3 regions of the Rahnella sp. PD4 genome follow, and region 3 is predicted to be linked to each of the others. Evidence: predicted binding sites of a transcription regulator. Region 3 holds the regulator's gene; each other region holds the start of a gene.
The links. The regulator ArgR, encoded in region 3, controls arginine synthesis, uptake and breakdown. The targets are predictions, from matches to a motif close to ANTGAATAAAAATACANT.
Positions count from the first base shown of each region.

Region 1: a site for ArgR is predicted at 1,301-1,318, ahead of argF (ornithine carbamoyltransferase). Genes of this name have one in related genera too.
Region 2: a site for ArgR is predicted at 1,112-1,129, ahead of argA (amino-acid N-acetyltransferase). Genes of this name have one in related genera too.

Region 1 covers NZ_JBLZQF010000007.1:20,845-23,120, forward strand. Annotated here, with positions in the region: gene ACOZIO_RS17230 (glycoside-pentoside-hexuronide (GPH):cation symporter) at 1-555, opposite strand, end outside; gene rraB (ribonuclease E inhibitor RraB) at 756-1,181, opposite strand; gene argF (ornithine carbamoyltransferase) at 1,350-2,276, shown strand, end outside.
Region 2 covers NZ_JBLZQF010000009.1:54,638-56,913, forward strand. Annotated here, with positions in the region: gene amiC (N-acetylmuramoyl-L-alanine amidase AmiC) at 1-933, opposite strand, end outside; gene argA (amino-acid N-acetyltransferase) at 1,163-2,276, shown strand, end outside.
Region 3 covers NZ_JBLZQF010000006.1:234,691-236,966, forward strand. Annotated here, with positions in the region: gene mdh (malate dehydrogenase) at 1-198, opposite strand, end outside; gene argR (transcriptional regulator ArgR) at 662-1,132, shown strand; gene yhcN (peroxide/acid stress response protein YhcN) at 1,585-1,848, shown strand; gene yhcN (peroxide/acid stress response protein YhcN) at 2,050-2,276, shown strand, end outside.

The DNA of each region.
Region 1 (2,276 bases), on a different contig from region 3:
CGCCTGATATCCTGCCTGCAGATTTTCTTTACCGAAATAATCCACCAGCCACAGGGTGCCGACAGAAACCAGTAAACCGGCCAGAGAGGAGATGGTAAAACGATAAGATTGTGCAGAGAGCCGGTCTTTATCATCCGTCGTAATTACGCCTCCCAGGGCGCAGTAAGGAATATTGATAAAGGTGTAACACAGCATCAGCAATGAGTAAGTGATGTAGGCGTAAAGCAGTTTGCCTGAATGACCGAAATCAGGCGTTGTGAAGGTCATTACGGCCAGCACTGCATAAGGAATGGCAAACCATATCAGCCACGGGCGAAAATGCCCCCAGCGGGTTTTTACACGGTCAGCGATAATGCCGGTAAGCGGATCACTCACGGCATCCAGAATGCGCGTAACCAGAAACATCACCCCGACAGCGGCGGCGGAGAGCCCGTAAATATCAGTATAAAAGTAGGTCAGAAACATCGTGACCGAGGAATAAACGATCCCGCAAGCGGCGTCACCCATACCAAAACCGAGTTTTTCTATAACAGACAATTTCTTTACGGCTGCCATAATCTGACTCCAAACCATGAGGTAGAATATCTTTCAGAATTGGTATGTTAACTTTTGGCAGCTGTGTTGAATTTAACCATATTTTGCTTATGGTTTATGAAATTTACCAAACGAGAGGCGTCTCACAAAGAGAAGGGGGTTATGCAGAAATAAAAAAAGCTGCTTAATTCAGCAGCCTTTTGTTTCAAATTCAGAAAAAATCAATGACGCTTTCCGTCATCATCTTCGTCGACAAAATCTTCATCTTCGCCGTCTTCACCTTCTTCGTCGTCATCGCCTTCGAAGTAAGTGCCCCAGCCGTCATAACTGACGCCGTTGGCTTCGGCCAGATTCATCAGTTGCTCAACCTGGGTGTCGATCAGCTCCGCTTTCAGCGCGATTTCGCTGATTACATCACAGCACATCACGACTGAACCGTCTTCCACTTCCAGCTCTTCAGCATCAGTAACTTCATAACCCAGTTTGAAAGCTTCAACGGCCGCTTTCTCCAGAACGTCAAATTTCTCTGAAGATAAGTGGTGTTCGATAGTGTAAAGCGCGTCAGGATCACTGCCATCATCCAGCAGTTCTTCGATGATTAAGCGAGTCTCTTCACGTTGTTCTTCCAGCAATTCACGGTTTGCCATATCTCTGTCCTCAATCAATGTGACGTTTGTACGCTATTTTCACACACCGCAGGGCGCGTCTCCACTATAAACGACAAAGTTTTTACTGCGGGGTTGTATTTGCATATTCATACAGTTAAATTGAATTTAAATTCAATCCGAAATGCTTACGCGCTATGGAGCGACATCATGAGTTTGTTGAGTAAACGTCATTTTCTCAGGTTACTGGATTTTACCCCGTCAGAGATTTCGTCACTGCTGAAACTCTCCGCAGAATTAAAGGCCGCTAAGAAGAACGGCACCGAAAAAGCCAGTCTGCAAGGCAAAAACATCGCGCTCATCTTCGAAAAAGACTCAACCCGCACCCGGTGCTCTTTCGAAGTTGCCGCATACGATCAGGGCGCAAAAGTCACCTATCTCGGCCCAAGTGGCAGCCAGATCGGCCATAAAGAATCGATGAAAGATACCGCCCGCGTCCTCGGGCGCATGTACGACGGTATTCAGTATCGCGGTTACGGGCAGGATAAAGTGGAAATTCTGGCCCACTATGCCGGTGTACCGGTATGGAATGGCCTGACCAACGAATTTCACCCGACACAACTGCTGGCTGATCTGCTGACCATGCAGGAACATCTGCCGGGCCAGCCGCTGAAAGGCATGCGTCTGGCCTATCTGGGAGATACCCGTAACAACATGGGCAATTCCCTGCTGGAGGCTGCGGCGTTATGCGGACTGGATTTGCGCCTTGTTGCGCCTTCGGCCTGCTGGCCGGAAGCCGAACTGGTCGCCACCTGTGAACATCTGGCGAAAGAAAACGGCGGCAGCATCACCCTGACCGAAGATATCGCAACCGGCGTGAAAGATGCTGATTTCCTTTACACCGACGTCTGGGTTTCCATGGGGGAGCCGAAAGAAGTGTGGAAAGAACGCATTAATCTGCTGCGTCCTTATCAGGTGAACAGCGCGATGCTGGCGCTGACCGGCAATCCGCAGGTGAAATTCCTGCACTGCCTGCCGGCATTTCATGACGACCAGACCACACTTGGCAAACAAATGGCAGAAGAGTATGGCCTGCACGGGGGGATGGAAGTCACCGATGACGTCTTTGAATCCCGC
Region 2 (2,276 bases), on a different contig from region 3:
GCTTTTACTGACGCCGCCTATCAGGTCAGATTCATTCTGTGTTTGTGCGAGAAAACGTGCTGCGGAACTGGTTGCCCCTTTGGTCGACAGAGCGAAAACCGACGAGCCTTTTGCTGCACGGCTGGTAAATGCATCTGCGTGAATAGAGATAAAAAGGTCTGCCCGCAGTTTTCGTGCCTTTGCCACGCGGACTTTAAGCGGAATAAACACATCCTCATTGCGGGTCATATGCGCTTTCATATTGGGTTCACGCATAATCAGCTTCTGTAATCTGCGGCCGATCTGCAATACAACATCTTTCTCACGGGTCTTATATTTGCCAATCGCCCCCGGATCTTCACCGCCATGACCAGGATCAAGCATGATCACCAACGGCCGGCTTCGCCCCGCCTGACCATCTTTTGCCTTTTCCGGAGGTAGCGTTCTCGCCACATCTCCGCGGTTGTAATCTTCCAGTAACGCCAGCAGCGGATCGTCCTGAGCACTGATTTCACCCTCTTGCGGATAAAGATCGAGCACCAGCCGGTTATGGAATTCAGCGACCGGTTTCAGCGTGAAGACATGTGGATTGATTACACGCTTGAGCTCAAACACCAGGCGGACCGTTTTGGTATCAAACTGCCCCACCCGCGCCTGTCTGATATAAGGATCACTTTGCTGGACTTTTTCGCCCAACCCTTTTAACACACTGTTGAGATGCACATCTTCGATATCCACCACAACGCGCGGCGGATCGCTGAGCAGAAACTGCTTATATTTTAAGGGAGTGCTGGATTCAAGCGTAATTCGGGTATAAGTAGACGAGGGCCAGATACGTACAGCAATGACCTGTGAGCTGGCAGCAAAACCCACTTTACTCACGCTCAGTATCCAGGAAGCAGCTACGGTTTGCAGGAGGCGTCGTCTTCCGGGATTGTGGGTATCGTCAGTCATGCAGTCTCAAAAAGTGTCCAAAAGTAAAAAATAGCTGATAAAAAACTCATTTTACGAATTCTAACGAATCATATCCTGCATGTCATTCCTAAACATTTATTCGATTTATCAATTTGTTGTATGTTTGTGATGGGTGTTAAAACAAAAACAGAGATTTCTTACTTGCCACAGCGCCGCAAAAGAATAAAAATACAAAAATTACGAATAAAAATTCATACGAGGTTTTGCCGTGAAGGAACGTAGTACTGAACTGGTTCAGGGATTTCGCCACTCAGTTCCCTATATAAATGCTCACCGAGGCAAAACATTCGTTGTCATGCTCGGTGGGGAAGCCATTGAACATGAAAATTTTAGCAATATTGTCAACGATATCGGCCTGTTACACAGTTTAGGCATCCGTCTGGTCGTCGTTTATGGCGCCCGTCCGCAGATTGATGAGAACCTTTCTGAGCATAATTACGAGCCGATTTATCATAAGAATATTCGCGTCACGGATGCACGTGCGCTCGAACTGGTTAAGCAAGCCGCCGGGCTGCTGCAGCTCGATATCACGGCGCGGCTGTCAATGAGTCTGAATAATACGCCACTTCAGGGCGCGCATATCAATGTCGTCAGCGGCAATTTTATCATTGCTCAGCCGCTGGGCGTCGATGACGGTATTGATTACTGTCACAGTGGGCGTATCCGCCGTATTGATGAAGAAGCGATTCACCGTCAGCTCGACAGCAATGCGATTGTCTTGCTCGGTCCGGTTGCAGTTTCGGTTACCGGTGAAAGCTTCAACCTGACTTCCGAAGAAGTCGCAACACAACTGGCGATCAAACTGAAAGCAGAAAAAATGATCGGCTTCTGCTCTTCGCAAGGGGTAATCAACGAGGAAGGTAATATTATTTCCGAACTGTTTCCTAATGATGCACAGCAAAAAATTGATCAGATGGAATCCGGCGGCGATTATCTTTCCGGTACCGTTCGCTTCCTGCGCGGCGCGGTGAAGGCCTGCCGCAGCGGTGTACGTCGCAGTCACCTGATCAGTTATCAGGAAGACGGTGCACTGGTTCAGGAACTGTTTTCGCGCGACGGCATTGGCACGCAAATCGTGATGGAAAGTGCCGAACAAGTTCGGCGAGCAACCATCAACGACATCGGTGGCATTCTGGAACTTATTCGTCCGCTGGAACAACAGGGTATTCTGGTACGCCGTTCCCGCGAGCAGTTGGAAATGGAAATCGATAAATTTACCATTATCGAGCGGGATAACCTGACCATCGCCTGTGCGGCGCTTTATCCGTTTCATGATGAAGGGATTGGCGAAATGGCCTGCGTGGCGGTTCACCCGGACTACC
Region 3 (2,276 bases):
AGCGGGTTTAGCATCTTCACCACAGAAACCTTTAATTTTAACCGCGGTAGGGATATGGCTGAGATCGACGGCGACACCCGGAGTGACCGGTGCGATATCATATAATGAGAGTTCGGAACCGGAAGGTAGCTGGGTCTTGAGCAGAAGCGCGAGGGCCTGACCGATACCACCCGCAGCACCTAGAACTGCAACTTTCATCCTATACTCCTTTTTTATCATTAACTTATAAGTGTCGTGGAATTAATTGGGTGTGACCTTAATCACTTACGCCGTTAAAAACAATCGCTTACCTGCAGAGAATCTGAGGTGGGTCGTTTAGAAAGTAAAAAAACACCTCCTGGTCGACCTTTTCCGCTTTTAATCACTTTTTATCGGAAAGCTTCATCATTAAAAGTAGCACCACAAAATAGGCCAGGTTAATAAATGGTTAAATTCGGTCCAATGTGAGAGCTGAATCGAGATCATGAGAGTAAACTCTTGTGCAATACAGCTCAGCCGTAATGCAAAATTTTGGCATATTCATGAAATCATCGTGGGAAATTCGTCACTTACATTCCTTGTCGCAAGCTTAATTAATGATTTTTGCAGTTAACCTCTGTTGCATAAAAATTCAATTATCTGCATAATCAGCCCCACTATGATTCAGAGACCAGGGTGCAAAATGCGTAATCCTGCTAAACAGGAAGATTTGATCAAAGCCTTCAAAGCGCTGTTGAAGGAAGAGAAATTCAGTTCTCAGGGCGAGATTGTTGTCGCTCTTCAGGATGATGGTTTCGAAAATATCAATCAGTCAAAAGTCTCAAGGATGCTGACAAAATTTGGTGCCGTCAGAACCCGTAATGCGAAGATGGAAATGGTGTACTGCCTGCCTGCTGAGATTGGCGTGCCGACAACGACCAGCCCTCTGAAAAATCTGGTGCTGGATATCGACTATAACGATGCCGTTGTGGTGATCCGAACCAGCCCGGGAGCCGCACAACTGATCGCGCGTTTACTTGACTCCCTGGGGAAATCCGAAGGGATCCTCGGAACCATTGCCGGCGATGATACGATCTTCACGACACCGGCCCGCGGATTTAGCGTCAAACAATTACACGATGCGATTCTTAGTTTGTTTGAGCAAGAGCTATAGGGCTGCAACATTTTGCTCCTTTTGACGCCCTCATTCTGTGCCTGAGGTCAGAAGATCACTCCCTCTGACCTCATTCAATACACTTTCCTTCATTGATTACTGCCTTTGCGTTTATCAAAACAGCCGCCCGCACACCCCCATTTCGGTTAAATTCCGTCACAAACCACGCCATCCCGTCACATAAAGTTTTCCAGTATGTGATTCACAGCAAAAATAAGCACAAATAGTCAAATTCATTCAACTTATTGATTTTACGAAAAATTAACCTAAAAAGACCATTTTTTACTCTTTTTTTATGCTTTTTTGTTATTAAAAATACAAATAGTTGACATATAACAACCCAAATTACTATTAGCCCGCTATTAATTTATGCCGTGACTAGATGTATACTCATTCCCGTGGTGTGAAGCACCAGTTGTTAGAAACATAATAAAATCGACGAGGTCAAAATCATGAAAGTTAAAACTACTATCGCAACATTAAGCATTCTCTCTGCATTGTCATTTGGTGTTTTTGCAGCACAACCTGTTACGCAAGAACAAGCTTCAACAATGCAGCCAACAGGCATGATCAGCGTCAGTGGCGTAGCCGGCGCCCCATCAGATATCCGTCAGGCGCTGTCAGATAAAGCCGATACCAAAGGTGCTAAAGCATTCCGGGTTATCGAAGTTCGTGAGGAAGGTAACTACCATGCGACCGCAGAAATTTACCAATAAGTTCAGGTAAAAGAAGCGAAGGGGCCTGAATGACTCAGGCCCGCGCAATGCGCACTAAGAAGGATTTGTCACTGCACCATCTACGTTCCCGCACGCTTTACGTGCTCCTGAACCCGATATTACAGCCCTGATAAATCCAAACCTCAATTGACGTTGCTCTCTGATGAAAAGCACCAACGTCTGTATATTCAGGAAAATATCATGAAAATTATTACCACTATTGCCGCACTTAGCCTGTTGTCTGCTGTTTCTTTTGCTACCTCTGCCGCGCAGCTTGTCACAAACCAGCAAGCAGAAAATCTGCGACCTATGGGCACGATTAGCGTCAGTGGCGTCAACGGCGTGCCAATGGATATCCGCCAGCAGTTGTCTGATAAAGCTGAAAGCAAAGGCGCGAAATCTTTCCGTGTGATCGAGGCTTATAACAA